DNA from 3 places in the Chryseobacterium sp. JV558 genome. Region 3 is predicted to be linked to each of the others. Evidence: riboswitches for the same ligand, from Rfam matches in the RefSeq annotation. Region 3 holds a riboswitch; each other region holds the start of a gene.
What was found. A riboswitch is a leader RNA that binds a small molecule or an ion and turns the genes downstream of it on or off. The one in region 3 is predicted to bind cobalamin.
Positions count from the first base shown of each region.

Region 1: it holds a riboswitch for cobalamin, as region 3 does, so the genes downstream of both, prpB (methylisocitrate lyase) here and GFU89_RS16900 (T9SS type A sorting domain-containing protein) in region 3, are expected to answer to the same signal.
Region 2: it holds a riboswitch for cobalamin, as region 3 does, so the genes downstream of both, metE (5-methyltetrahydropteroyltriglutamate--homocysteine S-methyltransferase) here and GFU89_RS16900 (T9SS type A sorting domain-containing protein) in region 3, are expected to answer to the same signal.

Region 1 is NZ_WJHU01000001.1:1,219,855-1,230,354, forward strand. Features, by position in the region: gene prpC (2-methylcitrate synthase) at 1-1,097, opposite strand, end outside; gene prpB (methylisocitrate lyase) at 1,100-1,996, opposite strand; cobalamin riboswitch at 2,449-2,640, opposite strand; gene GFU89_RS05655 (LytTR family DNA-binding domain-containing protein) at 2,992-3,759, opposite strand; gene GFU89_RS05660 (sensor histidine kinase) at 3,763-4,785, opposite strand; gene GFU89_RS05665 (hypothetical protein) at 4,854-5,594, opposite strand; gene GFU89_RS05670 (hypothetical protein) at 5,671-5,811, shown strand; gene GFU89_RS05675 (hypothetical protein) at 5,814-6,356, opposite strand; gene GFU89_RS05680 (hypothetical protein) at 6,456-6,824, opposite strand; gene GFU89_RS05685 (dihydrofolate reductase family protein) at 6,870-7,463, opposite strand; gene GFU89_RS05690 (alpha/beta hydrolase) at 7,498-8,370, opposite strand; gene GFU89_RS05695 (bacteriocin-like protein) at 8,665-8,808, shown strand; gene GFU89_RS05700 (bacteriocin-like protein) at 8,836-8,982, shown strand; gene GFU89_RS05705 (hypothetical protein) at 9,512-10,231, shown strand; gene GFU89_RS05710 (DHA2 family efflux MFS transporter permease subunit) at 10,326-10,500, shown strand, end outside.
Region 2 is NZ_WJHU01000001.1:1,206,072-1,216,571, forward strand. Features, by position in the region: gene GFU89_RS05595 (aldehyde dehydrogenase family protein) at 490-1,905, shown strand; gene GFU89_RS05600 (AraC family transcriptional regulator) at 2,032-2,829, shown strand; gene metE (5-methyltetrahydropteroyltriglutamate--homocysteine S-methyltransferase) at 2,943-5,246, opposite strand; cobalamin riboswitch at 5,420-5,605, opposite strand; gene GFU89_RS05610 (Lrp/AsnC family transcriptional regulator) at 5,800-6,261, shown strand; gene GFU89_RS05615 (enoyl-CoA hydratase/isomerase family protein) at 6,345-7,127, opposite strand; gene mmsB (3-hydroxyisobutyrate dehydrogenase) at 7,130-8,014, opposite strand; gene GFU89_RS05625 (enoyl-CoA hydratase/isomerase family protein) at 8,054-9,151, opposite strand; gene GFU89_RS05630 (acyl-CoA dehydrogenase family protein) at 9,339-10,499, opposite strand.
Region 3 is NZ_WJHU01000004.1:550,108-560,607, forward strand. Features, by position in the region: gene folP (dihydropteroate synthase) at 1-346, opposite strand, end outside; gene GFU89_RS16870 (DUF1599 domain-containing protein) at 732-1,298, shown strand; gene GFU89_RS16875 (BT_3928 family protein) at 1,300-2,409, shown strand; gene GFU89_RS16880 (TerB family tellurite resistance protein) at 2,546-2,893, shown strand; gene tpiA (triose-phosphate isomerase) at 2,935-3,693, shown strand; gene GFU89_RS16890 (hypothetical protein) at 3,718-3,999, shown strand; gene GFU89_RS16895 (esterase-like activity of phytase family protein) at 4,064-5,332, opposite strand; cobalamin riboswitch at 5,566-5,759, shown strand; gene GFU89_RS16900 (T9SS type A sorting domain-containing protein) at 5,822-6,925, shown strand; gene clpP (ATP-dependent Clp endopeptidase proteolytic subunit ClpP) at 7,258-7,944, opposite strand; gene dnaG (DNA primase) at 8,058-10,043, opposite strand; gene tsaE (tRNA (adenosine(37)-N6)-threonylcarbamoyltransferase complex ATPase subunit type 1 TsaE) at 10,247-10,500, shown strand, end outside.

The DNA.
Region 1 (10,500 bases), on a different contig from region 3:
CTTGGGCGGATAATCTTCCCATCCTGTCTCTGTTCTATAATGTGGGCACTCCAGCCTGTAACTCTTGAAATGACAAATAACGGAGTAAACATCAGGGTAGGAACTCCCATCAAGTGATAAGAAACAGCGGAGAACCAATCCAGATTCGGGAACATTTTCTTTTCTTCCCACATTACAGTTTCAAGCTTTTCAGCAATAGTATACAGCAGCATATCTCCTGCTTCCTCGGAAAGTTCTTTAGCTACCTTTTTGATCACGACATTTCTTGGGTCTGAAATGGTATACACCGGGTGTCCAAATCCGATAATCACTTCTTTGTTCGCAATACGCTGGCGAATGTCACTTTCTGCTTCATCCGGAGAATGATAACGGCTTTGGATTTCAAAAGCTACTTCATTAGCTCCACCATGTTTAGGTCCTCTCAAAGCACCAATGGCTCCGGTAATGGCAGAATAAATATCAGATCCTGTACCGGCAATCACACGGCTGGTGAATGTTGACGCATTAAATTCATGTTCTGCGTACAGGTTCAACGAGATTTCCATTGCTTTCACCCAGGAATCTGAAGGTTTCTTTCCGTGTAACAGGTGAAGAAAATGCCCTCCTATTGTATCATCATCGGTTTCTACGTCAATTTCTTTTCCATTATGGGTATAGTGGTACCAATATAACAGGCCCGAGCTGAAAGATGCCAGTAATTTGTCTGCAATATCTCTTGCTCCCGCCATATTATGATCGTCTTTTTCCGGCTGAATACTTCCGACAGCGGAAACCATAGAACGCATAACATCCATTGGGTGAGCTGCTGCAGGAATACTCTTAAGGATATTTCTCACAGAATGAGGCAGTCCTCTCAGAGATTTTAATTTGGCTTTATAGTTTTTCAACTGTGCTCCGGTAGGTAGCTGGCCATAGATCAAAAGGTAGGCTACTTCTTCAAATTGCGTTTTTTCTGCCAGATCCAGAATATCATATCCTCTGTAATGGAGATCGTTTCCACTTTTTCCGACACTGCAAAGCGCAGTATTACCTGCTGCTACCCCTGAAAGCGCAACGCTTTTTTTAGGTTTAAATGTGGGTTCACTATTCGTTGACATTATCAATTATTTTGTTTAAAAAGGTTGTCTAATTTTTGTTCATAGTCGTAGTATCCAATGCTTTGATAGAGTTCTTCTCTGGTTTGCATGGTATCTAATACATTGGCCTGTGTTCCGTCTTTACGAAGGTGTTCGTATACATTTTGAGCCGCTTTATTGGCGGCACGGAAAGCCGAAAGCGGATAAAGAACCAGTCCTACGCCTGCATTTTTTAATTCTTCCACTGTGTACATTCTGATCATCCCAAATTCTGTAATATTAGCCAGTACGGGAACTCCTGTAGCTTCAACAAACTTTTGGTAAAAGCTTAAATCAGGAACGGCTTCTGCAAAGATGAAATCTGCTCCGGCTTCTTTGTAAGCAACCGCTCTTTCCAATGTTTTTTCCAATCCTTCATTAGCAAATGCATCGGTACGGGCACCTATTACAAAATTCTCATCGGTACGGGCATCTGCAGCAGCTTTCAGCCTGTCAACCATTTCTTCTTTGGTTACCACTTCCTTTCCCGGGCGGTGTCCACAACGTTTTGCACCTACCTGATCTTCAATATGCAAAGCAGCAGCTCCGGCTTTAATCAGTGACTTTACGGTTCTTGCCACATTAAATGCTGAAGGTCCAAATCCGGTATCAACATCTACCATCAATGGTACATCGCAAACATTCGTGATACGCTGAACATCAATCAATACATCTTCCAGCGTAGTAATTCCTAAATCCGGAATACCCAGAGAGCCTGCAGCAACACCGCCTCCTGAAAGATAAATTGCATTGAACCCAGCCTGCTGTGCTAGCAATGCATGATTGGCATTAATAGTACCAACAATCTGAAGGGGACTTTCTTTTCGCATGGCCTCCCGAAATTTCATACCAGGAGACTTCAAACTTTCACTTGTAGTCATTATAATATTTATTGTTTAGTTGAATTTTGTTTACAGAAGACCATGAATAGGCGCAATAATAGCCACCATTCCATGATGTGGTAAAAAGGAAATCAAAAGGAAACAGGACTGTTCTATTCGTCTTTTGTAACTTGGAATTATGCACCATTACCTCCCTGCAAACCTGTTTATTTCCAAGTCTGCTGCTCCTGCATGAATAACCGAAATCGAATGGGTACATTTTTTAACTTTTTATATTGATTAAATCCTCATAAAAAGTTCCTGATACACTTCACAATGCCTGTGGAAAAGAAAAATATGGAAAAGGAAAATACGATGAATACACGATAATGAAAGAGCATACTGCCCCGCTACTTATCTGCATCACAAAATAACACGAGCTGACAAAATATATTGATCCCACTGTTATCCATATCGTATCATACCTGACTATAAGCTTCATACCGCGAAAGCATCGTCAATTCGAAATAGGCAGGTCTCCTGACTTGTAACAGTTTTTATCGTCCTTCCCATATAACGAGGCATACAGTGGACCTTTTTTGATAAAAACCTTGATGTTACTTACAGTTGCGCGACAGTTCGTGATTTGCACACGATTCCCTTTTAAGACACAGCTAAGTGTAACCAGTTTCGGTTGATAAAGAAGATGTTAAGAACTCCTTGGTGGTAAATATAGGTATTTTATAAAAACATGAAAGATATTTTATGCAAACAATAATTATTTAACCATAACCTGTTGATTTTGTTATTATTAAAAATTCATTTTTTATTCAACAGACATTGTAATTTAGATGATTCTGTTTGTTTTTTGTTACTAAATTCTTAAGATATGCCGTGAAAAAATTAAACAAGTTCAAAGAAACGGCCTACTTGTTATTGTTTTTCAACCTGAAACTGAAGTGCTTTTTTTAACTGTTTTTTTAAGAATTGTGAATGCTTATCTTTTGATATTAAATGATCTTTTTTATATCATTTTTAGTGAAAAATTTTAATCCCTATTCTTCAATCCATTTTCTGAAAGAAGCTGTGTTGCTTTGGCTTGCCATCAGATGGATTTTCTGTCCTTTTATTTGGATAGACAGCGTATTTTTATTGTAACGTTCTATTCTTTCAACATGTATTTTCTGAACAATTTCACTGCGGTTAATTCTGAAAAAATCTGAAGGATTGAGCTGATTTTCAATTTCTTTTAGTGTAGATTCATTCAGCAAATGTTTCTTTCCTGTGGTATCGAAAGCAAAGACAATTCCCTCTTCTGCTTCAAAAAAAGTGATATCTTCAGTATTGACAAAGTAAATTCCATGGTGTGAGGAGACTGTAAATCTTTTTTTATATTTTTTCTCTGTATGACCGTTATTAAGCATTTGCTGAAGCTTTATCAAAACCTCATTCTGTTCTGAAGCAGAGTTTCTCAATAAAAGAAATTTGTCCCAGGCTTTTTGGAAACGCTCTTGTGAAAAAGGTTTTAAAAGATATTCTATGCCGTTACTTTCAAAAGCATTCATCCAGAACTGATCGTAAGCTGTTGTGAAGATTATCGGACTTGAAACACTCACCTGATCGTAGATTTCAAAGGCATTTCCATCCAATAATTCTATATCAGAAAAGATCAGGTCTACTGTTGATTTTCTTAAAAAGGCAACAGCTTCTTCTATGGTATCAATCTCTGCAGCAATCTCAACCGGTTCTTTTAATTCGCTGATAAAACGTTTTAACTTGTTTCTGGCAGGGATTTCGTCCTCGATAATTATAACTTTTATCATATTTTATACTGGAATTATAGGAAGTTTTACAGCAAATCCGATTTCTGATTTTGATATTTCTACCTGTTGGTCGCTTAATAACGCATATTGTTCTTTAAGATTGTTCAACGCTCTTCCGGAAGTTTTTTTACTGTTACGCTTAGGTATCACATTATTGGAAACGGTTATTGTCTGATCCAGATTTATGGTGACCGAAACAGGATGGTCAGGAGTTCCAAGATTATGCTGAACGGCATTTTCCAGCAGCAACTGTAATGACAAAGGGATGATATTTCCTGATGATTTTATATGATTTATTTTTAATGAATAGGCATTTCCGTATTTATATTGTATCAGATTAAAATATTTCTCTGCAAAAGAAAATTCTTCTTCCAGAGCTACTAATTTTTTATCGGAAACATCTAAAACATAGCGGTATATCTCTGCAAATTCATTGAGAAAGTCGGAAGCTTTTCGCTTATCCTCTTCTATGAGTTGGTCCAGAATATTGAGATTATTGAACAAAAAATGAGGATTAAGCTGGGCTTTCAACTGATTAATTTTACTTTCAGACAACGCATGATCATAAAGGGCAAGCTGTTTCTGATAGTCTGTATTCTTCTTGTAGTAACGGTATGCCAGATAAAAACTTCCATAAATAAAGCCTCCGATTAAATCCGAAAAAGTGGAGAGAATAACAACTTCCTGATTAAAATTTTTCTCAATCTTTCCAAAAGCAAAAGCAATCAAAAAGCCTATTATCTTCATCACCACAAGGTATGTCAACAGTGAAGAACTGAATATTTTAAGAATTTCCGCGATGCTGAATGTTACTGACTTCTGCCAGTTTTTAATGAAAAAATCAATCACAAAAAACAGGATACAGGCACTAATGAGCGTGACAACGGCGGCTTCCGGAGTAAAAATATACCAGTCTAAAGTTCTTCTTATTCCTATCCGGGTATGGATAGACTGTACATACGCAAACAAAAGTATAAACAGAAGAAAATACCTGTTTTGATTAATCCGTTTTAAGATGGTTTTCATCGGCTTTATGAATGGTCATTTTTTGCAAAAATAGCCCTATATTTTTACAGGGCTGTTTCTTTGTTCTATTATTTTTTCTTTTCGGGGAATGATGCGGTAACGTTTCCTTTATCGTCTAAGAAATCCAGTTTTGCTTCGTTATTTTTATCTACACAGAATCTGGCTCGCGGCTGGCCTTTACTGTCAAATAAGAACAATCCGTTCTGTTCATCTTTGGTTTTTCCAAGCATCATTCTTGGTGCTCCTCCAATCAGTCCCTGCTGTTCATATTCTTTATATTTTTTCCGGGCAGCTCCCTGATCTTTTATCTGGTCCAGTTCTGCAAAGATTTCTCCGGTTTTTATTTGTGATTCTTTTGATGGACGGTCATTGAAATAAAGTCCGCTCGCCACTACTCTTTTATCTCCTTTCTTATAATCCTGAGTCAAAAGCTGCATTACCTGATCTCCGTCATACTGATCATACGTCAGAGATAATCCCGAGCTGTGGCCGTTTTTATTTTTCTGTCCATCATAAATAAAGCCACCACATTCTATTCCGTCTTCATTGAAGAAAAGCATGCCTGAGCGTTTTTTTCTTGTTTTATTGGTCGGACTTCCATTTATTTTATCTTCTCCATTGGGAAATTTTCCTACATTGGTAATGATCATCTTCACAGTACCATCTTTTTCAACGATATTGATTCTTTCAACATCAATCTCGGAAAATTTCTCATGCCCGTCTGTTTTGAAAGCTGAAGCTGTTAAAAATACAATTCCAATGACTGCTGCAAAAGCAAATGTTCTTAAAAAAATTAATTCTCTGTTCATAGCTTATAATCTTAATTGTTTCTGTTTTGATAAGTCAAAGCTATTCTATCTGCATCTGCAATTCAATCAGAAAACAATGAACTCAGGAAATAAAGAAACGAATGGAGGATTTTTACGAACGAATGAAATAGATCATTTTACTCAGCCGGATTTCATTCAATACATTGAAAAAATCCGCCAAAAAATGACGGATTTTATAGTATTTGAAAGCTGTTGAAATTAATTGGCAGCCGGATCAACCAGTTCTGTGGTAAGTGCTAAAGATTTTAGCAGATTTTTATTGTCAAAAAACAAGGTTGCATAATGTTTTCCTTTCTTAAAAATCAGTTTTGAACCTCCTGGAAATTCACTGTCAGAACCTAGCTTCTGCGTTTTAGCATTGTACTTACTGAACTTCGTTTTGCTGTCCTGCAGCGTACTTTTATTCATGATAAGACCAAATGGAAGCCCTTCTACCACTACGGGTTTATTGTCTGAAATGATAAAGAACATCTCATTAACAGCATTACTTTTTCCCAGGCTGCAATACAGTTCCAATCCTGTTTTTGTAGGCCATTTCGCATATTTTTCTTCATTGGCATCTTCATAAAACACAGGTTTCATGTTCAATGCTTTTGAGATCTTATCGGGAGTCTGTGGAAAAATAAATTCTGAATTTTTATCTAATAAAGGGTTTAGAACAGCTGTTTTCTGTGAAAATGCTGTGATACTTACCAGTTGAAAAAAGATAATTAAGATGAAAGTTGGTGGTTTCTTCTTCATGGATTATTTAAAATTTTAATGATTTGAAGGTTAAAGGTATTAAAATTTTGATTAAAACCGCATTTTGAGCAATTTTCTACATTGTCTTTCTGTCTGTTATTATTTTCTTTCTTGTAGATTGAACACGGTACCAGCAGGATCTGTAATCCAGTGCATATTTTCAGGAAGCTCTTCAATTTCGTCACAGGTTTCTACTCCGTTCGATTGCAGATATTCTGTAGCTTCTTCTACATCAGGAACGGTAAGCTGCAGCCAGGTTTCGGAATGGGTATAATTATCTACACAGTCCAGCCAGATGATATTATTCCCGAATTTGACCTCATGGGTTCTGGAAACAGTTGGATTATTAATCGGTTTTTCTTCAACATTTAACTTTAAGATGTCTCTATAAAAGACTACCGTTTCTTCATATTTATTTTTAGGAATTTTTATGGCAATATTTATTCCTGCTTCAAATTTCGTATTCATATTGTAAGTTTAATAATTGTAAAATAAAATTAAAAAGATACTCATTTACAGTTCAATGTTGCCTGTCACAATCTCCCCGGAACGTTTGTAATTGGCTATAATAACTCCTTTTGATGTCACATGGCTTTCTGTCAGGGCAAAAGCGGCCGGAACCGAATTATCATCAAACAGTTTTTTTCCTTTCCCAAGAATCAACGGATAAATTTTCAAGCGAAGTTCATCTACAAGATCATGTTTCAGCAGCAGATGAATAAGTTCACTGCTGCCCCAAATCTGAATATCAGCCCCTTCTGATTGCTTAAGTTTCCGGATATCATCCAGGTTTTTGAAAAAAAAGGTATTCTTCCAATCTGAATTTTCAATGGTTTGAGACAGCACATATTTATTTCCTTCGTTGATTCCCGGCCAAAATTCAGCATGTTGAGGCCAATACGATGAAAAGATATCGAATGTTTTTCTCCCCAGAAGATAATCAGTCTGTTTCATTTCCTCCTGCATGATTTCACCGAAAAGTTCATCACCATAAGATACAGTCCATCCGCCATATTGAAAGTTTCTGGATGTATCTTCTTCAGGACCACCTGGTGCCTGCATGACACCATCCATTGTAATCATTGATAAGACCGTTATTTTTCTCATTATATTTAATTTTATGAAATGATAGTGTATCTCATTATTTTAAAAAGCCGTTCAGATAATTCAGAATGGTTGCTGTCTGCATCATCAGGCTGACATGGGTTTGTCCCGGAGCAACGGCCAATTGAGATTTAGGCATTGGGCCCATATCTGCAAAAGTATCACCTCCCAATAATTTATAGGTTTTTGATAACTCGGTTTTATCCAATCCATCATTGTCACCCGCAATAATTAAAACTGGTGCCGAAATTTTAGCAATATTATCATCACCCAGATCGAATGGCTGTCCGGCAGAAGCAATCATCTGCTCCAGAAACTTGGTCCATTTTGTTTTATCTGGTGCTACGGCGTTGTAGGCAGTATGCATAGGGCTGTTTGTAAAAAGTTCAGGTTTCATCCCTTCAAGGGCTTTATTTACTTCAGGCAGCCAGCCGTTAGTTTTATATGTTGATGAAATAATTACCAGTTTGTTCAGTCTTTCCGGGCTTTGTATAGCCAATTGATAAGCTACTTCTCCTCCAAAACTGTATCCTGCAACATCTGCTTTATCAATTTTCAGATAGTCCATTACTTTTGTAACATCACTAGCTAAAACAGCATGAGATAATTTCCTTTCTGAAAACGGTGTATGTCCGTGTCCCTGCAATTCAACAGCGATAACTTTCCTGTTTTTTGACAGTTCGGGGATCAGCTGTCCCCAATTGGTATCAATAGTCATGAAAGCGCCATGCAGTAATACAATGGGCTGGCCTTTACCATAGACTTCGTAATAAACTTTTATGCCATTAGCAGGTGCATAGCCACTTTCAGAAGGTTTTACTTTTTGCCCATATACCTGGGATGTGATAACGATAACAGTTAAAATCAGTAATGATTTCAATGCGGTGGAGAATTTGAATAAACTTTTCATAATAGTATCGGATTTGGTGATTAAACTTGTAACCAAAATTAGCAAGTCATTATGAAATCCAACTTGTCACAAGACAAGATTTTATTCAAAAGACATCAATTCTCTGTGCATTCCTCTATCAAAGTCAATTCAGCCTGCTTTACATACATTACATTTTACTTAATTATAGAAAATTCAAAGGAAAATATTCAAATATAAACTTATTGAAAATAAATATTTTCATGATAATTCTACAACAGTTGATAAAAATTGATTAATTTCGAATAGAACTAAACCTATATTATTATTATTATTATGAAAAATTTAAAGAAAATCGAAAGACAGGAATTGAAAACAATTAAGGGTGGCATTGACTGCAGAGGAGGACAGCTTTGTTTAATCGGCGGAAAATGGCAATGTATGCCCTATGACGGATGTGGTGGTGGAAACCAACCTTAATTTTTAGTTTAATTCAATTACTTGACTATGAAAAATTCTAAAAAAATTTCAAGAGATCAGTTGAAGAATATTAATGGCGGAGCATTGAGCTGTTCCGAAGCATGCTGCCCACCTCCGGGAATCAAGAGATGTCCGTGGGTGATTTGTATAGTACCATGTGAGATATTAAGCTAAACACTGTATTCTCCAAAATAAAGCCTGCAATTCCTATGAGTTGCAGGTTTTTATTGTTTGTATGGTCTCTTTTTCTTACTTCGTTGTTCACATACTATTTGCCTAAGGTTCTGACTTAAAACCGGATATAAAAGAAAATATTGCAGAAAAGAAAAACTCTCTTTTCTCTTTAATGGTGATCAATTTTTATAACACAAGATTAGCCCAATAGCAGAAAATATAATATTGCAGAAAAATTCAAATAAATATACCGATCGGTATATTTATTTTATATCTTTGCAACTGTAAAAGTTTTTCAAATTTAAGATATAAAGAATATCAATACTAACTGATATATAAATGAAGTGAATGCTGAAAAACATATTTTTTTAAACAACAATATACCGATTGGTATACTTTAATCAATACAAATGAAAACAATACTAACCGTAGCAACTAAAATAAATTTCGCAGGTGTCTTTAAAACTTTTGTGGTTTCAAAAACCTAAACAACATTACTTCTGAAATATAAAACAATAAAAAGAATTTTATGAACAGTTTATTAGAATTTACAATTGAAGCTCATGGCGGTCTCGAGAACTGGAACAGGTTTGAAAATATATCAGCTCATCTAAAAGTAGATGGACTCACCTGGATCCGGAAGCAGCAACCGGGGCTTATCAGTGATACTTTTGTGTCAGTGGATACCCAGAAACAGTTTGTATCTTTCCGCCCGGCCCTTGCGGATTGGAAAACATCATTTGAAACCGATCATGTAGCTGCTTTATCAGAAAATGGTGAAATTATTGAAGAACTTTCAAATCCAAGACAATCATTTTCAAATCATAAAAGGGAAACGCCCTGGACGAAGCTGCAGGCGTTTTATTTTGCAAGTTATGCTATATGGACTTATATCAATGCACCGTTTTGTTTTGCCAATCCCGGCTTTGAAGTCACAGAAATTGAGCCTTGGGAAGAAAATGGTGAAACTTTCCGCAGACTGCAGGTAATTTTCCCAGAATCTATTGCTAGCCACAGCCGAATTCAGACATTTTATATAGATAAAACCGGACTTATACGAAGACATGATTACAATGTAGAAATTTCCGAAAATGTTGCCAGCGCACATTATCTGTATGATTACACAGAAGTACAGGGTATACAGTTTCCTACCAAAAGACAAGTATTTATCCGTAACGAAGATAATACAGCTCTTCAGCCTGAACCGGTTCTGGTAGTTGTGAATTTAAGTGAAATCATTCTTAAGTAATTCACATTATAGTCATCATTTAAAATAATTTTTTTGAGTATAAAAAATACCGATCGGTATATTCAGAATTAAGAAATAAGCAAAACAATAAGGAATGAACCGAATACTCCTGATCATCACCGTTATATCAGCTGCAATAATGGAACTGATAGACACATCAATCGTCAATGTAGCTATTAATCATATGAGCGGAAGTCTGGGAGCAACGCTGGAAGATACTTCCTGGGTTGTCACTTCATATGGTATCGCCAATGTTATCATCATCCCGA
Region 2 (10,500 bases), on a different contig from region 3:
GTATTCTTTGTTGGATTTTTTCAATATTATTCACGCATTACAAGAAGGTTGATACATCTGAGATTTACCCAAAGACTATTCTTAAGGTATATTTGATCTGTATTCAGTCTTTAAAAATCATAATGATTAAAACCAAAACAACAGATATAGCTGCCTTTTGCAGGCAATGCAGTAGATAATATGATGAAATGAAAACCTGTTCGGATAGAATTATCCAAACGAAAGAACGATCAGCCTGTGGTTACGAAGACTGATACTAAACGATAATAAGTTTAAGTGTTGTTCTCAAAACGACCTATTTACTTGGTTATGATAAAAGTAGTCAATTTCAGGGAAGAACACACCATTTTTTCATATTAAATCAAAAAGGAACACAAACAGCTAATATTTTATACACAAATCTGAACCATACAACAAATAAAAATTGAACCATACAGCAAACCTGTCTTTTCTGTTTCTGACGAACTTTGTCGTATTAAAATCATCAAAATGAAACAGATTAATACAATTTACATCAACGGTGAATTTGTTACACCGAATGGAACAGAAACATTTGACCTTATCAACCCTACGAACAATCAAAAAACAGGAGAAGTAGTTCTGGGAAATGAAGAAGACACCCGAATGGCTATCGCCGCAGCGAAAAAAGCTTTTAAAACCTTTTCAAAAACTACAAAAGAAGAACGCATCAGTTTACTTCAAAAACTACATGAAGCGGTTAGTAAACGGGAAGATGAACTGGTTTCTGTGATGGTGAATGAATATGGAGGAACGTTACAGTTCTGCAGAATGAGTGTTCAGAATGCAATTTCAGCCTTTACCACAACCATTACTACACTGGAATCTTATGACTTTGAAAAGACAGTGGGACATTCTAAAGTACGTTTTGAATCTTTGGGAGTGGTAGGAATTATTACTCCATGGAATGCCAGCAACAGTTTCATCTGCAACAAACTGGCTACTGCTATTGCAGCCGGTTGTACAGCCGTCATCAAACCAAGTGAAATGAGTGCTGCCCAAACCCAGCTGCTTACCGAATGTTTCCATGAAGCCGGATTACCTGCCGGGATATTCAATATTGTAAATGGGTTAGGAAATGTAGTAGGTGCAGAAATTACCCAGCATCCTGATATCGCAAAAATCTCTTTTACAGGATCTACCCTTACAGGAAAAGCTATTGCCAAAGGAGCCGTAGATACCATGAAAAGAGTAACCCTTGAACTTGGCGGAAAGTCCCCGAATATCATTCTTGAAGATGCGGATCTGGAAAAAGTGATTCCTATGGCTGTCTTCGGAGCGTATATGAACAATGGACAGGCCTGCATTGCTCCTACCCGCCTGCTTGTTCCCCAAAACAGATTGCATGAAGTGAATGAACTGGCTAAAAAGGCTGTAGAACAGGTAAAAGTAGGAAACCCTGATGAAGAAGATACCCTTGTAGGGCCTATGGTAAGCGCCAAGCAGTTTGAAAGAGTACAAAGCTATATCCGTCTGGGACAGGAAGAAGGTGCTACCCTGCTTGCAGGCGGCGAAGGGAAACCGGAAGGTCTTGAAAACGGTAATTTTGTCAAAGCAACTATTTTCACCAATGTTCGTAATGATATGCGTATTGCGCAGGAGGAGATTTTCGGACCTGTGCTGTCTATTATTCCTTATACTAATGAAGAGGAAGCTGTTGCTATTGCGAATGATACCACTTATGGACTGGCAGCTTACATCAGTTCTTCTGACAAAGAGCATGCAGAGCGAGTTGCAGCACAGATTGATGCCGGAAGAATCTGTATCAACGGCTTTTCACATGATCCTTATGCTCCTTTCGGTGGGTTTAAGCAAAGTGGTATCGGCCGTGAGTATGGTGTATTCGGGTTGGAAGCTTATCTGGAACCCAAGACCATTCTTGCCTGATAGTAAAAACCTCAAAGTCTGTGAATAGCAGGCTTTGAGGTTTTAATCAATAAGTAATTCATCATTGATACTAAAAAAGTTTTGTAAGTTTGAAAAAGAATCCATCAAGAAATAACCGTTTGAGCCATGAGCGAAAATAATATTCCTTTACCGATCAATTACTCCTGTCATTTTTCAGAATTCAGGGAAGGAGAACAGTTTGCAAGAATCCACAGTCTGGGGCTGGTTCTTTCCGGGGAAATGGAACTGAATGACGGGATCACAAAGACAATATTTAAAGAGGGTGAACTTTATTCTGCGAGAAAAAACCGTCTCCTGAAGTTTGCAAAATATCCTCCTAAAAATGGGGAGATAAGAACAGTAACCATCTATTTTGATGAAGCCATCTTACGAGATTTCAGCCGTGAATATGGTTATCAGGCAGAAAAGAAAGACAATACTCCAGCTTTTATAAAACCGGATCAAAAGGCATTAACTTCTTTTATGTATTCTTTACTGGCTTATGAAGAGCTTCCTGCTTCTACAGAACTTCTGCGCCTCAAACAGAAAGAAGCTTTACTTCTGATGCTGAGCGATGATCCGGGTCTTAAAGATATTTTATTTGATTTCTCTGAGCCTTACAAAATAGATATTGAAACTTTTATGAACAAAAACTTTCATTTCAATGTCAATGTAGAGCGATTTGCTTATTTGACAGGGAGAAGCCTGTCTGCTTTTAAAAGAGATTTTCAAAAGATATTTGGACTACCACCAAGACAATGGTTGCAACTAAGACGATTAAAGGAAGCTCATTTTTTGCTTACTCAGAAAGGGAGATCGGTTTCTGATATTTATCTGGATCTGGGCTTTGAAAATTTATCCCACTTCTCCTTTGCCTTTAAAAAGCAGTTTGGCTACCCACCGAGTTCATTACAGGCAAAATAACTTAGACTTCATCTAAAAAAATATATCTGAAAGCGAGTATAATCAAAATAACAGATCGTGCCATGAAAATCATAACACGATCTGAATAATTGAATCTAATTATTTAAAGTTTTTTAAAGTGCATATTCTACGGAAGCTTCTTTAGCAGCTGCCACCATTGCTATCAAAGCTTTTTCGGTTTCTTCCCAATGTCTTGTTTTCAGTCCGCAGTCAGGATTTACCCAAAGTTGATTGGCAGGAATAACGTTCTGGGCTTTTCTCAACAGTTCAATCATTTCTTCTTTAGACGGAACTCTTGGGGAATGGATATCGTATACGCCGGGACCAATTTCGTTTGGATATCTGAAGTCTGCAAAAGCATTCAGCAGTTCCATCTGAGAACGGGAACATTCTATGGTAATCACATCAGCATCCATATCAGCAATGTTTTCAATAATATCATTGAATTCCGAATAACACATGTGGGTATGAATCTGAGTGGCATCTTCTATTCCGCTTGCAGAGATTCTGAAAGCTTCTACAGCCCATTTCAGGTAATTCTGCCAGTCGGTTTTTCGTAATGGAAGTCCTTCTCTTATCGCGGGCTCATCAATCTGAATGATTCTGATTCCAGCTTTTTCAAGATCCACAACCTCATCACGGATGGCCAGAGCAATCTGTTTACATGTTTCTGAACGAGGCTGATCATCACGTACAAAAGACCACTGTAAAATTGTAACGGGACCTGTAAGCATTCCTTTTACCCATTTTTCAGTCTGGGATTGAGCGTATTGAGACCAATATACCGTCATCGGCGTGGGGCGGGAAACATCACCAAAGATCACAGGAGGTTTTACACAACGGCTTCCGTAGCTTTGTACCCAGCCATTTTTCGTAAATACAAAACCTTCCAGCTGTTCCCCGAAATATTCCACCATATCGTTACGCTCAAATTCCCCGTGAACCAAAACATCTATTCCTATTTCTTCCTGCCAGTTGATGGTTCTCTGGGTTTCTTCTTTCAATAAGGTATCATACTGCTCTGCCGTAAGCTCTCCTTTTTTGAATTTTGCTCTCCAGCTTCTTACCTCCGTAGTCTGTGGGAATGACCCGATGGTTGTTGTTGGAAATAAAGGAAGTTGCAGTACTTTCTGCTGTTCTTCTTTACGGATTTTGAAGGTATTGATCCTTTGTGCATCTTTTTCAGTAACAGCATTCGCTCTTTGCTTCACCTCATCATTATGGATAAGTGAAGATGTTCTTCTGTTTGCAATTCCTTTTTTATTTTCTTCAAATAAAGCAAGAATCTGTTCATTTTCCGTTCCGGATGCCAGTTCTTTAAGTGTTACCACTTCTGCTACTTTCTGCTTGGCAAAAGCCAGCCAGTTTTTAATTTCCGGATTAAGGGAAGTTTCAAAATCCAGATCACACGGTGAATGAAGTAATGAAGAGGAAGGAGCAATTAAAACTCTTTCAGATCCCAATTTCTCAACTGCTTTTCTGATGAAAGACAAAGATTTTTCAAAATCATTTTTCCAGATATTTCTTCCGTCAACTACTCCTAATGAAAGGCTTAAGCTTTCTGGAACAGCACTCAAAATATCATCCAATTGCTCAGGATTTCTTACCAGATCTATATGCAATACATTCACGGGAAGTGATGCCGCAAGTGATCCGTTATCATTTAATCCTTCAAAATAAGTAGCCACAATCAATTTCAGTTTCGGGAAGCGTTTTCTTATTTCGGCGTAAACAAAATGATATGTTTCTTTTGCTTTCTCCGTTAAATCCAACGCTAAGAAAGGTTCATCAAACTGAATCCACTCTGCACCCTGTTCCTGAAGTTTGGTTAAAATCTCAGTATATACGGAAAGAAGGTTTCCAGCCAGATCCAGTTTATCAAATCCTTCTTCTTTTTCTTTTCCTAACAGCAGATAAGAAACCAGCCCGATGATTACCGGTTTTGCATTGATTCCTGCCTGTTTTGCTCCCGAAAATTCATTAAAAATTTTATCTGAATTCAGTTTAAAATGCTGATTTTTATAAAACTCGGGAACGATATAGTGATAATTGGTATCAAACCATTTCGTCATTTCCATTGCAGTGATATCCAATCCTTCTTTCTGGTATCCTCTTGCCATAGCAAAGTAAAGATCCAGCTCAGAGTTGTTCTTTTTAAGCACTACTTCATGATAACGTGTAGGAATTGCTCCTACCACAAGGCTCATATCCAATACCTGATCATAGTATGAAAAGTCATTACATGGAATAAGGTCTATTCCTGCTTCTTTCTGAATGTTCCAGTTTTGGGTACAGATCGTTCTCCCTGTATTCAGAAGTTCTTCCAAAAGGATTTTACCTGACCAATATTGCTCGCAGGCTTTTTTGAGTTCTCTTTTGCTACCAATACGCGGATAGCCCAGAATGTGAGTTTGCATTTTTAAACTTTTTAATTAAACTTAATGTCAAGCCCTTTTAAAATGCTTCGGAATGTTTTAACGGATAAAATTTCAGGGCTCATGATATAACCAACAACACAATTTCCCTTACAGAGAAAATGTATTCATTCGATATATCATCTGTATGACCCAAAAGCTTCAGACCGCGAAAGCATTGTCAATTCAGTAAAGGCAGGTCTCCTGACTTGTAACAGTTTCCGTCATCCTTCCCGCTTTTGGCAGTGGATATGCAAGGACAGAAACCTTTGTATGTTACTTACAGTTGCGCGACAGCTCGTGATTCTCACACGATTCCCTATTAATTTACGTTATGTAAAGCCTTTCCTGTTTGATGAAGTATCTTTAAAGAACTGTACTTTTACCCATAACATGGTTATCAGTAAAAGTTTTTAATTTTGTGTAAAATTACTAATACAGAATAAAAACACAATCAAACTCAATTAATTAAGCAAAATAAACTTTTAAAAACATAAATAAAAGCATATAATTCTTTACATTTGACTATTATTATAATCTAAAAGAATAATATTCTGTGGAACAACTCGATGATAAGGATGTACAGCTGCTGAGGCTGCTCCAGAAAAATGCAAAACTGACCGTTAAAGAGCTTGCAAAGGAAGTGAACCTCTCCACTTCGCCGGTTTTTGAAAGGGTAAAAAGATTGGAACAGGAAGGATTTGTGAAAAGGTATGCGGCTGTTCTTGATGCTGAAAAGCTCAACCGGGGGTTTACAGTTTTCTGCCAGATCAAGCTGAAAATTCATGACAGATCTGTAGGGTATGATTTTGTAAAAGAAATTTTAGAAATTGAAGAAGTTGCGGAATGCTATAATATTTCCGGAGATTTTGATTTTCTTCTGAAAGTTCAGGTACGGGATATGAAACATTATCAGGATTTTGTATTTAACAAACTGGGATCTGTAGATTCTATCGGGAGTACCCACAGTACATTTGTTATGGCTGAGGTAAAAAACAATCATGGCCTGACCATTTAAGTAATGGAAAAACAGAGAATTGAAAATGGAAGATGATGCTTAAGTTAAACCATGCTATTTTCAATTCTCTATCTTCCAATCCATTAGTTTCCTTTAAAGTCCGGATTTCTTTTTTCTATGAATGCTCCGATGCCTTCATTGTGATCTTCTGTTGTGAACAATTCTCCGAATAAAGCGGCTTCCTGTTTCAATCCGTCTGTGATATGCAGTTCAAATCCTGTATTTAAAGACTGTTTCGCTTTTGCCACAGCTACAGGACCTCTTGCAGCAATTGTTTCTGCCAGTTTTTGAGCTTCGTTCAGTAATTCTTCGGGAGCGAAAACATGGTTGACAAAACCAAAATCTTTACAGGCTTCCGCGGAATAAAATTCTCCAGAGAAAACCATTTCCCTTGCTTTGTATAATCCAATAGCTCTTGGCAAACGCTGGGTTCCGCCAAAACAAGGCAATAATCCCAGTGTTACTTCAGGAAGTCCAAATTTTGCTTTTCCGCTGGCCAGAATAATATCACAGGATAATGCAAGTTCACAACCTCCCCCCAACGCAAAACCATTTACAGCGGCTATCACCGCAAACGGAAGCTCTTCAATAGCGTTAAAAGCGGTCTGTGCAGCAATTGAAAATGCCTCTGCTTCTGCGGGAGTCATCTGCTGCATTGCTTTAATGTCAGCCCCTGCAACAAAAGCTTTTTCTCCGGAACCAGTAATAATTAATACCCTGATATTATTATCTGATTTTATCTGGTCAGCAAATGATTTCAGTTCCTGTAAAACCTGTTCATTCAATGAATTTAAAGCTTGCGGACGATTGATTGTTAACGTTCCAATGTGTCCATTCTGTTGATATAGTAATGTTTCAAAAATCATTTTTAAAGGTCTCTGTTTAGAAATTGAATAATACTTGAAAAGTCTGTTTTTCCGTTTCCTGATTCGCTCCACATTCTGTATAAATTCAATGCGGTATTGCCCAGAGGTGTAGATGTTTTGGTTTCCAAACCTGCTTCTGCGGCCAGCCCAAGATCTTTTGTCATCAGATCAACGGCAAAACCACCGGAATAATTACGGGAAGCCGGAGCATTTTCCATCACTCCCGGATAGGGGTTATACACGTCTAAAGACCAGTTTTTTCCGGAACTCTTCTGCATAATCTCACTTAAAATCTGAGGATTAAGACCATGTTTCACCCCAAGATTGATGGCTTCTGAAGTTCCGATCATATGAATGGCCAGCAACATATTATTACAGATCTTGGCAACCTGTCCTGCCCCGGATTCTCCGGCATGAAATATATTCTGCCCCATACACTTCAGTATCGGCCTGGCTTTTTCGTAGTCTTCCTGTTTACCGCCAACAATAAAGGTGAGCGTACCCGCCTGAGCACCAGAAGTTCCCCCGGAAACAGGGGCATCTATCATTTTGCAGCCTTTTGAAACAGCTAGTTCAGCCACTGTACGGGCTGTAACCGCATCAATGGTACTGCTGTCAATCAATAATGTATTTGGTTTCAGGCTGCTTATAAACTCTTCTGAATAGAGTTCAGCAACGTGTTTTCCTGAAGGCAGCATTGAAATCACAACGTCTGCGTCCTTACAGGCAGCTACAGCAGATTCGGCAGCCTGCCCTCCTTCTGAAACCAGTATTTTCAAAGCTTCTTCTGAAAGATCAAAGCCTATCACATGATGTCCTTTTTTGATCAGGTTAACGGCCATTGGGCCACCCATATTTCCTAATCCTATGAATGCTATATTTGACATAATTTTTAAGTTTAAAGTTGAGCGTTCAAAGCGTAATACTTAAATCTCTATTCTCAATTTTTCATTTTCCATTTTCAGTTCTTTAAAGTAGGAATCGATCCATTCTTCTGTAATATCTTTCCATGTTGCCGGATGCCATTTCGGAGACATATCTTTGTCTACTAATAATGCTCTTACTCCTTCTGCGAAATCAGGGTGAATGCAGCATTGGCAGGATAGATTCAGTTCAGATTGAAAAACCTCCTCAAGGCTTAAATCTTTACCTTGTTTCAGCTGTCTGAAAATAATATGTGCCGAACTTGGAGATCCGGATTCAAAGCTTTTTATACCGTTAGTGATCCATTCATCTTTACCATCATGGCTGATTAATATTTTTCTGAAATCCTCCAGAGAATCTACACCTTCAAACTGTCTGATAAAAGGCTCATGTAATGCTGCCTGAGACTGAGGAATAATGACCTCTTTTGAAATATTTTCCAGGATATGGGAAACGGTTTTATGAGATGCTCCGTTCCAATCTGCCTGCAAAAGGGCATTCAGAATAGTTTCTTTTGAAGAGGATTCTATATAATAATCTGCCAGTCCTAAGAATTTACAATCTGCACCATCCAATCTTGCGCCTGTTAATCCTAAATAAACGCCATAAGCGGAAGGCATTTTATTCAAAAACCAGGTTCCTCCTACATCAGGGTATAGGCCAATTGTAATTTCAGGCATTGCCAGCTTACTTTTTTCGGTAACAATTCGGTGTGAAGCACCCACCATTAAACCAATTCCGCCACCCATGACGATTCCGTGCCCCCAGACGATGACAGGTTTTGGGTAGGTATGGATGGTATAATCTACTTCGTATTCTTTTGAGAAGAAGTCGAAACAATCCTGCGGAACTTTTGTGTCATCTATTGTACGCTGTGCAATAATAGCATCATGTAATTTTCTTACATCACCACCAGCACATAATGCTTTTTCACCAGCTCCCTGAAGGAATATACAGGCTACTTCATCAGAGGTTTTCCAGTCTTCCAAAACGGCTTTCAGTTCTTCTATCATTTCCAATGACAGCGAATTGAGCGTTTTCTCTGAATTCAGGGTAATAATTCCGACCTTATTTTTTATTTCTGTTATAATTACACTCATGATATTTAATTAAAAATTGAGAGTTGAAAATTGAAATTTATTATTTAAAAGTTATCTAAACTTTATACAATCACAAAAGTTTTTATTTTAAAATACTTTAATTCCCTTAAGTAAGTTTAAAATGATGCCGCAGAAAAGCTCACATAAGATAAAAATCAAAGATTCTACAGTAATGAAAAATCTGTTATCATCTTATTTGTAAAGTAGCTCCTTCTTCAAGGATCTTTCTTGAAATAACGAGTTTCATAATTTCATTAGTTCCTTCTACAACCTGATGTACTCTGGCATCACGCATCAGCCTTTCTACCGGAAAATCCTGTGTACAGCCATAACCGCCTAAGATCTGAAGAGCATCATTGCATATATTGAAACTCATATCTGTAGCCAGCCTTTTGGCCATTGCACAATAAGTGGTGGCATTGGGATCTTTGGAATCAAGCTTAAATGCTGCCAACTGTACCATTTGACGGGCTGCAACCAATTCTGTCGCCATATCTGCAATTTTAAACTGAAGAGATTGAAACTGGGCCAATGATTTCCCGAACTGCTGCCGCTCATGCATATAGCGCTGAGCCTGATTAATTGCTCCCTGTGCTGCTCCTACGGAACAGGTTCCGATGTTGATACGGCCTCCGTCCAATCCTTTCAGAGCTATTTTAAATCCTTCCCCTAATGTACCTAAAAGATATTTTTCATCTACCTCTACATGATCCAAAAATACAAAACGGGTTGGCTGCGTATTCCATCCTAATTTTTTTTCTTTTTCTCCAAAACTGATTCCCGGAGTATCGGCATGTACTACAAAAGCACTGATTCCTTTGGTACCAGATTCACCTGTACGGGCCATGACAATTAATATATCGCTTTCACCGGCGCCGGAAATAAATGCTTTGGTTCCGTTAATACGATATTTATTTCCTTTTTTTATGGCAGTTGTTTTCAAACCTGCTGCATCTGAGCCTGAACCGGGTTCGGTAAGACAGTAGGAACCTAAGAGTTTACCTGATGCAAGATCCGGACATAGTTCTTTTCTGATTTCATCGCTTCCAAACTCATCAATCATCCATGAAACCATATTGTGTATGGTAATATAGGCCGTGGTGGAAGGACACGCGGCTGCTAATTCTTCAAATATGATAGCAGCATCCAGCCGTGATAACCCCAGCCCTCCTCCTTCTTCACTGGTATATACTCCGCAGAAACCCAATTCTCCGGCCTTACCAATAGCCTCTCTGGGAAACTTCTTCTCAGCATCCCATTCTGAAGCATATGGAAACAGCTCTTTTTCAGCAAACTTTCTCGCAGCATCCTGAAATGCCAGCTGATCTTCATTTAGATTAAACTCCATA
Region 3 (10,500 bases):
GGGCCGCTGTATCAAAAATTTCCGTATCATATTGACCGCCAGAAATATCATTAATCATATCAATTCCTTCATTAAAGCCAAATCTCACTGTTTTTGCATAAAAAGTATCAAGGGAAATCAGAGCTTCCGGAAATTCTTTTTTAATCAGAGAAATAATATTCCCAATCCTGTTTATTTCTTCTTCAGCAGTCAAAAACTCAGCGTTTGGGCGTGTAGACTGAGGTCCGATATCCAATATTTCTGCACCTTCTTTCAACAATTTTTCGGCATGCTCCAAAGCAGCTTTTTCGGTATTGAATTTTCCGCCATCAGAGAAAGAATCCGGGGTAAGATTGAGGATTCCCATGATTTTTGGGGTAGCAAGTTGTACTAATCTACCGTTACAGTTGATTGAGTAAGTTGCTGCGTTGGAAGGTTGGAGGGTTTGAGAGTTAGAGAGCATGGAGTTTATAATTGATGAATGATAATTGATAAATGATTTTGTATCCTGCAAAATTAGTGATTTGTGAGTGTTTAATGAGATGTTAGAAGCTGGAAATTAGAAATAATAGACAGGAAGCCAGAAGCTGAAGGTTAGAAGTTAGCGCACACCCACTAAACCCCGAAATCTAACCCCCTTACTCTTCAACCCTCAAACGTTCTTACTCTCAAACCCTCTCACTCACAAACTCATCTCCTCAAATTGAAAAATCTAAAACCGAATTCGTATATTTGGAAGATTAAGAAAATTTATGCTAAAAACATCAGTACAGTTCGAGAAAGTTATCAGTCAGTGTCGTGATCTTTTCGGTAAAAAATTACAGGATTACGGAGCTGCATGGAGGGTGCTAAGACCGAGTTCCATTACAGACCAGATTTACATCAAAGTCAACAGGATCCGCACACTTCAGATGACTGATAAAAAAATGGTAGATGAGAGTGAGGAAGATGAATTTATTGCCATTGTGAACTATTCTATCATTGGACTTATTCAGCTTGAGAAAGGGCTTTCCAATGATTTCAATGAAAATAAAGAAGAAATTTTAGGTCTGTATGACAAATATTCTAACGAAGCCCAGGCTTTAATGGAAAGAAAAAATCATGATTATGGTGAAGCATGGAGAGATATGAGAATCTCATCCATTACGGATCTTATTTATCAGAAAGTATTAAGAACTAAACAGATTGAGGACAACCAGGGAAAAACAATCGTCTCTGAAGGGCTTGATGCCAACTATTTCGATATGCTGAACTATGCTGTCTTCTGCCTGATTAAGTTCTCGGAAAAAGAAAATCAATTCGAACCCAAAAATATTTAATATGCTTAAAGGTTTATTACGCTTTGTTATTGCTGTTATTTTTATCCTTTCAGGCTTTGTGAAAGCCGTGGATCTGGTAGGTTTTTCTTTCAAAATGGAAGAATATTTTGCCCCTCCAGTTTTCAATATGCCTTTTTTAGAAAAGTTTGCCCTGCTATTTTCCATTATAGTGGTGGTACTGGAGCTTTTCCTCGGATTTATGCTGCTGCTTAAATTAAAGCTAAAATTTACCTTATCCATATTAATTGCCCTTTGTATTTTCTTTGGATTCCTTACTTTTTATTCGGCATATTTCAATGTCGTAACAGATTGTGGATGTTTTGGTGATGCCATCAAATTTACGCCTTGGCAGAGTTTCCTGAAAGATGTTGTACTTCTTGTAGGATTGATTATCCTTTTCATTCTGTACAGAAAAGAATTCCGTAAAAAAGATGAGTATGGAGTGACCGAGAAAGAACCTTCCAATACATTTAAATATATTCTTTTAACCGTTTTTTCTCTAGGCATGGTTTACATTATGGCACAGGGAATTATGCATGAACCAATCATTGATTTCCGTGATTACAAAATTGGGACAGACATAAAAGGTGAAAAAGGAAAAATTGATAAAAACCCTTCCGAATACAAGACTTTTTATTCTCTGAAAAATCAGAAAACAGGAGCTGTTGTAAAGGTAAATCAGGATGATTATATCAAAAAAACAGAATACTGGGCAGAAGGTTCTCCATGGAAAATTGAGGAAGGCAAAAATGAATCTGTATTGATTAAAGAAGGGTACAAATCTGAGATTGTGAAATTCAAGATTGAAGATCCTACAGGAATGGAAGTTACGAACGAAATCATCAACGCTCCCAAAGCAGTTTTGGTGTTCTCATATCATCCAAAAGATGTTCCTGCTGATCTGCTTCAGAAGGTGGAAGCTAAAGTAAATACGCAGAAAGGAGCCCTTATCTATGGGATTTCTACGTATCCGAATACTTTTAAAACCATTAAAAATGCAATGATGGACGGAACTGCCATCAAAACCATAGCAAGAAGCAACCCGTTTGTACTGATTCTTGAGAATGGAAAAATCATAGATAAACAACCCGCAAAAGATTATATTAATTAATTATAAATGATGAATGATAAATTATAAATGATAGGTCGTTACGAGAAAGAGTTGTCTTCAATTATCAATTATCAATTATCAATTATCAATTATCAATTATCAAATTTAAACACTAAACTTAAACATACCACAACGCATGCAAAAATCAAATAAATCAATCGCCGGATATCACTTATTAATGATCCTTTCTTCTGTAGACGGAGAGTTTGCTCCTGAGGAAGGAATGCTGGTGCAGCAATATATGGCGGATGAATTTCCGTTCAGAATGAATCTTGACAATGAATTGGAAACCCTGGCTCTTTTACAGCCTGAAGAGTGGAAAGATCATTTTGAATTCCATGCAAGATGCTTCCATGAAGATTCTACTGAAGACGAGCGTGTAAAGTTTGTTCAGTTTGCAAAGTCATTGATCAAAGCTGACAATAAAGTAACTGAAGAGGAACATACATTCTATGTTCTGCTGAAAAATTTATGGGGATTATAGCATAAACACGAAAAAAGTAAATAAATCTATATTTAAATCTTATGAGAAGAAAAATAGTTGCAGGCAACTGGAAAATGAACAAAAATGTAATTGATGCACAACAATTGATGATTCAGTTACTAAGCTATAAAAACAACAATGCTACCAACTGTGAGGTTTGGATCGCTCCACCATCTTTGTATCTAATGATGGCAAAAGACATCTTTGAAAAGGACGAGATTGGTGTATTTTCTCAGGATATGAGCGAGCATGAAAGTGGCGCTTATACAGGAGAAATTTCTGTGGATATGCTAGAATCTATCGATGTAACCGGTTCACTGATCGGTCACTCTGAGAGAAGACAATATCACGGAGAAACAGATTCTCACTGTAACAGAAAGATCAAATTAGCTCTTGACAAAGGTCTAATTCCTGTATATTGCAACGGGGAAACTCTTGAGCAAAGAAAAGCAGGACAGCACTTCGAGGTTGTGAAAAACCAGACTGAAGTCGCTCTTTTCACACTTTCTGCTGAAGAAATCAAGAAGGTTGTGATTGCTTACGAACCTGTTTGGGCAATCGGAACAGGAGAAACAGCAACCCCTGAGCAGGCTCAGGAAATCCATGCACACATCAGAAGTATCATCGCTGCAAAATACGGACAGGAAGTTGCTGATGAAATTTCAATCCTTTATGGAGGTTCTGTAAAGCCGGATAATGCAAAAGAAATCTTCTCTCAGCCGGATATCGACGGAGGTCTGATTGGAGGAGCTGCTTTGAAATTAGAGGATTTCTCTAAGATTATTGAAGGTTTTAACTAAAATAAAGGAACTTTTAGAACAGACATGAAAAACTTCATTTTAATATTCTTCGGACTTCTTTTATTTGATCTTATTTATGTCTTTGTTTATGATCAGTTTTTAATTGGCATAAGACCTGACTTTTTGAGTTATCCATTGGCACTGATTAAGGCTCTGGTAAATTCTCCAGCCGTTTTATTTAATAAATTATTGCCTTTTTATGCTGATATTCCAACTTATCAGGCAGTACTTCTATTTATAGGAAATGTTCTGATACAAACATTTTTAGTTTACAGAGTTTTCTTTAAAAGGAGAAGAATCAACTAAGAAATACCATACAATAAAAACGGCGGCATCTTCGATGCCGCCGTTTTCCGTTAAAAAAATCTAATTATTGAATATCGACTACATACATAGTTCCTTTGTCTACCTTCCCTGTTTTAGGAAGAATTTTAGCCTTAGGGTTTCCGTTTCCATCATCCACTACTCCAAAGTCATCATCATTGAAAACAGCCAGTTTATTATTTCCTAAATAAACAATTCCCTCAAACTTATCATGTTCGTAGCCCAGCTTTGCAACCAGATCTACGGCCAATGTTTTTGAAACAGCCTTTATCCCGGCATTGGTAATTTCGTCCCATGAACACTGTTCTAAGGCCTTACCATTAATTTTCATTCCGTCAACCGCATTAATATCAGTTCCATTCACATCCGAAGCATTGCTCAGGTTGATTCTGTATACTTTTTTAATTCCTCCCTGAGATCCGAAATTTCCATCTCTTTCAATCACCAGGAATTCATTATTACTTAAGGCTGTAATATCACAAACTGAATCGGAAGCTCCTCCATCCTGCTTGTATAAAAACTGTTTGGTCTGCCCTGTAACAGTATCAAATGTTACAATTCTCGTCAAAGTAGTATTGGTAGCCAATGCTTTGCTGGGTACATACATCATTGACTGTATGGTTCCTACCAATGTTCTTCCATCGGGTGTAATAGCAAGTCCTTCCATCCCTCTGTTCGCTCTTCTTTTGGCTAAAACAGCAGGTAATTTTCTTGGTCCTGTATTTACGCCAATCGGGCTTATTCTTTCCATCTCCATTCCGTCTGCACTATAATGCACGATGTGTGGCCCGTATTCATCAGAAACCCAGAATGTACCGTCTGCCGCTGCTACAATACTTTCACTGTCTAATCCGTATTTATCCGTCCCTAAAACATTTCCGGAAGCATCATAGGCTATTTCTCCGGTACTTCCCATTCCTGCAGGGTTTGGTAATCCTGTAATAGGCTGTCCTGATGGGTTTTTAAGCTTAATATATTTGATCACTTCTATATTTCCATCAGCATTGATTTTAAAGTGCATAATGGTTGGCGTAAAGTTAGGGGTAAGAAATTTTTTCCCATTCTGGAAGTCAGTATTAGGTCCTCTATCTGTAATGACATAGAATTCACCTTTTCTTGTAGGGTGAGCGGCTGCTCCAGAACCAAATCCACCATTGATAACATCTACTCCGTTTATCGTAGCCAGTTTTGTAAATGGAAATTCCTGAGGCAGTTTGGAATAATTAATATCCTGATTAATTATTGTAGAATCAGCCTCACTGTTGCATGAAGCTAATACTGCCAGCACTGCAACAGACAATAGTAATTTTTTCATATTCACTTTTATGGCTGCGAAAATAGAGATTGATTATAAACTGATCTTGAATATAATGATAATTCTATTTTAACAATAGAATTGCAAAATGAATTGAATATAAACAGAAAAACAGAAGATTTTAAAATAGAAATCCAGCAATCTAACTCAATTATTAATTAATATGAAAATCAACTTTTTAAGCATCTCAGAAAAAAGATAATTCACAAAACGGACTCACAAATTTATATGATATATTTGCAGCGTTTTAAGGCTGAACATTGTTCATTAATAGGGAATCAAGTGAGAATATTATTCAAATCTTGAGCTGTACCCGCAACTGTAAACTGTTTGAACTTACAGCATAATCATACCACTGGAGCTAAAAATCCGGGAAGGAAGCTGTAAGATGTGAGCCAGGAGACCTGCCTTAAAATACTGACTTTAGAGGAAATTTTGTTTTCTTTTAAAGATAAGTTTCGGGAGTAAAACTTTAATTTAAATTATATCATGAGAAAAATCTATTTTTTTTTCTTGCTGCTTTGTATGCAGTTATTGTCAGCCCAATTCACAGAAAATGACATTAAATTTTGGGTAGGAACCGGTTCTAAAAAGGCTTATTTCATTGCAGATTTTAATGACAACAGCACTCCCAATTCTTATGCATGGGGATACCGCTTTGATAGCAATGATTTAACAATGGAAGATCTTATTAATGCTATTGTGGCTGCAGAACCCAAAATGCAGGTTGACATTCCTACAGGATATCTTTCTATTCTGAATTATAATCATCACACCTCCACTATTGATGACAGCTGGATAACATGGTCCGGATCCAATGCATCAACCATGACATGGAACAATGGTGTAGGTTATACTCCTTTGGTTGACGGAAAATGGTATGGAGCTTCATACGGTCTTGATCATTACGACACCCCTCCTTCAACTCCCGTTGCAGCTTACAGCTCTTCATGGTACGCACCATCTCAGGTTACCAACTGGGTAGGAACAGGAAGCAATAAAAGCCTTGTGGTGATTGATTTCGGAACTGATAATGCCAATGGTGCCAATTCTTTCGTTTTCGGAATTAAATATAACGGGAGTATCACTGCTGACCAGGCTTTACAACTGATCCAGACTCAGGTTTCATATTTTAATTTTACATCGGCTAACAATCAGATTTCAAATTTATCATTAAATTCATTCACAGGGAATGCTTCCGGATCAGACAGCTGGAAGTTATATAAAGGAAAAGATTTGTCAAGCTGGCAAACGAAAGCTAATCTTTCTCAGATTCAATTGAACAACGATGATTGGTTGGGATTAAGTTTTGGCCAAAGAAGACCATTTACTCCAAGTGAAGCACAATTAACCTTGGGTATTTCTTCTGTTACAAAGAAAAAATTCATTATTTATCCTAATCCGGCAAGTGATTTCATTCAAATTGAAACAACTGAGAAACTAAAAGAAGTGAATATTTATTCAGCTACAGGACAAAAGGTACTAACTTCTCAGGAGTTAAAGATTCCTATCCGGGCTTTATCTTCAGGAGTTTATTTTGTTGAGATTAAAACAAATGGTGGTTCAACGATACATAAGATGGTTAAGAAATAAAGAAAAGCGCCTTTTAAAGGCGCTTTTTTCATGAGGATATGTGGGGGAAAACCACCCCGTCAAAAATTCTTTGAATTTTCGCCACCCCTCCAAAGGATGGGAATTCTTATTTCTTCAGTTGGGAATATGATCTTTATAGATTCATCTTAAGTATTTCTTCATGATTGATTGCGGCTAGATTTCTACGGAATGACAAACTGTATGGATAAACCATTATTCCAATTGTGTCATTCCGTAGGAATCTGAATAGTCAATACAGTTCAAAATCCATAATTACTTCAACAAAAAAAACCGCACCAGATAGGTGCGGTTTCTTATGATTTTACAATCAATTATTTTTTCTCAGTAGACCTTTGCAAAACCTCATCTACCATTCCGTAGCCTTTCGCTTCTTCAGAAGTCATCCAGTAATCTCTGTCAGAAGATTTTTCTACCCACTCATACGTTTGTCCTGAGTGGTGACCAATGATTTCATAAAGTTCCTGCTTCAATTTCAGCATCTCTCTCAAGTTGATCTCCATATCAGAAGCAACTCCCTGAGCACCTCCTGAAGGCTGGTGAATCATTACTCTTGAGTGCTTAAGCGCAGAACGTTTTCCTTTTTCTCCAGCAACCAATAATACAGCTCCCATTGAAGCAGCCATACCTGTACAGATTGTCGCTACATCCGGCTTAATAATCTGCATGGTGTCATAAATACCCAACCCTGCATAAACGCTTCCACCAGGAGAGTTGATATAGATTTGAATATCTTTTGACGGGTCTGCACTTTCTAAGAATAAAAGCTGAGCCGTAACGATATTTGCAACCTGATCATCAATACCTGTACCCAGGAAGATAATTCTGTCCATCATCAAACGAGAGAAAACATCCATCTGAGCAACGTTTAATCTTCTTTCTTCCATGATGTACGGAGTAAGATTCGTTGGGCCATACATTCCCATATACTGATCGGTAACCAAACCGTTGTTTCCTAAATGTTTTACAGAGAAATCTCTGAAATCTTTTTTAATGTCCATATTTCTATTATGTATTATTTTTTATACTATTCTCGAAGTTTAAATTACAATATTTATTCCTAAAATTTTATAGGACTTTTTGTCACAGAATATCAAAAAAACTGACTTAAAAACTATCTTTTTCTATCGCCATAGATTCCTTTGATGGGCGAATATTCGATGATATTACTCAATCGCATGGAAGCCTGTTTCAATAAGGTAATTTTTTTGATAAGCTCATAATATTTCCCTTCATCTGTGGTACTGTACTGATCAAGATCTTTAGCCGTTTCCGTGATTAAATAATCAATATACCTGTATTTATGCAATAAAACATCTCCCTGGATCTGATCTGCCACTTTATCTCCATAATTGGGAGGATAAATATTTCTGGAAGCCCAGTTTTCAAGATCATCCAGCGGAATCAAAGCATCCACCACCTTCGTGGTAATCTCTTCATCCATAAAAGATACAAAAAAGTTTCCACTTCTAAGCTCATCTTTCTGAATTCCCTCTCTAACCTGGGTGATAATGATTTCATTGCCTTTGACTAAAAACGTATACTGTTCTTCTTCAAAATGATGAAGAATTTCTTCAATTACTGTAATCTGATATTCTTCACCTTGTTCATTTCTACGTTTCAGAATAATATCCCCAAATGCCAGCATGTGTTCAACAAGTTTATTCTCCATAAACAGTACATCAAACAGGAAAGGATCTTCTTTTTCTTTTTCAAGAGGAACAATCTCCATCTTTGGAGCTGCTTTCTCCTTTTGCTGCTGTTGAACGTGATGGGTCTGATTCTGTGTGATCTGCTTCTGAACATCCAGTTCATTGAAAAGACTCTGCTCAGAAAGCCCGAATTTATTGGAAACCTCTTTAAGGTAAACTTCTCTTTTCAGTGCATTCTGTACAAAAGAAACAGATTTTACGATATCCCTTATCGCTTCTGCTTTTTTAATAGGGTCATTACCAACATCCTTCAACAGAATTTCCGCTTTGAAGTCGATGAAATCCATCGCTTCATTTTCGATGTACTTTTCTACGTATTCCTGCGGATGTTTTCTGGCGAATGAATCCGGGTCATCTCCATCAGGGAAAAGCAATACACGGATATTCATTCCTTCCGTAAGCAACATATCAATGCTTCGGAAACTGGCTTTAATACCGGCATTATCACCATCAAAAAGAATGGTTACGTTTTCCGTAAGCCTTTTGATCAGTTTGATCTGCTCTGTAGTCAAAGACGTTCCGGAGCTGGCCACCACATTTTCAATTCCGGACATATGAAGTGAAATTACATCCATATACCCTTCCACCAAAAGACAGCCATTCTTTCTTGAAATAGCCTGCTTACTCTGGTTTAATCCATAAAGGACATTGGATTTATGATAAATCTCGGTTTCTGGGGAATTGAGATATTTCGCTGTTTTGACATTATTTTTAAGAATCCTTGCTCCAAAACCCAGCACCCTTCCTGAAAAACTGTGAATCGGGAAAATTACCCTTTCCCTGAAACGGTCTATTCCTGCAGGAGTATTTTCCGGGAAAATAGAAAGTCCGGACTTCTCAAGGATTTCTTTGTTGTATCCTTTTTCCAGTGCATACGCAGTAAAAGCATTCTTCTTTTCCGGAGAATATCCCAACTGGAATTTTCTGATAATATCGTCCTTAAGCTCTCTTTCTTTAAAATAAGCCAATCCGATACTTCTCCCCTCCTGGTCATCCCAAAGAATTTCCTGGAAATAAGTATTGGCAATCTCATGAATTTTATATAAAATATCTTTTTCGGTCTGTGCATTTTTTGCTTCTTCAGAAATTTCACGCAGATCCTCTTCTATTTCAATTCCGTACTTTTTTGCCGCGTGGCGAAGAGCTTCGGGATAGGTAAAGTTCTCAATTTCCATCAAGAAAGAAATCGCCGTCCCTCCCTTTCCGGTTGAGAAATCTTTCCAGATCTGTTTGCTTGGTGAAACAACAAAACTTGGAGATTTTTCTTCATGAAAAGGACTGAGCCCTTTAAAGTTAGACCCTGCTCTTTTCAACTGCACATACTCTCCCACAATCTCTTCAACCCGGATCGTGGAGAATATTTTATCAATGGTCTGTTTGGAAATCATGCTGTAAAATTAAGTATTTTTATAGAAATTGAAACTGTTTGAGAATGCGAGTTTCGAGTTTTGGGTTGCCGATTTTAGCTTTGATACTTACAACCAATTTTAGGTTCAATAATATTCACATAGATTTACTGTCCTTTATTCTTTTCTTTTTATTCTCAATTCCAATCTTTTAATTTCATTATTTTTGCAGAACAAATTAGCATATGCAGTTCACTATACATACAATCGAAGACTGGCAGGAAGTTGTTGACAGCATCATTCCGGAATTAAAACATAACATTTTTTTATTAAAAGGAAATCTGGGGGCAGGTAAAACAACTTTCACTCAATTTCTGCTTAAAAATATGGGCAGCAAAGATGAAGTAAATTCACCAACCTACTCTATTGTTAATGAATACAATACAGAGAAAGGAAAAGTATATCATTTTGATCTTTACCGCTTAAAAAACATTGAAGA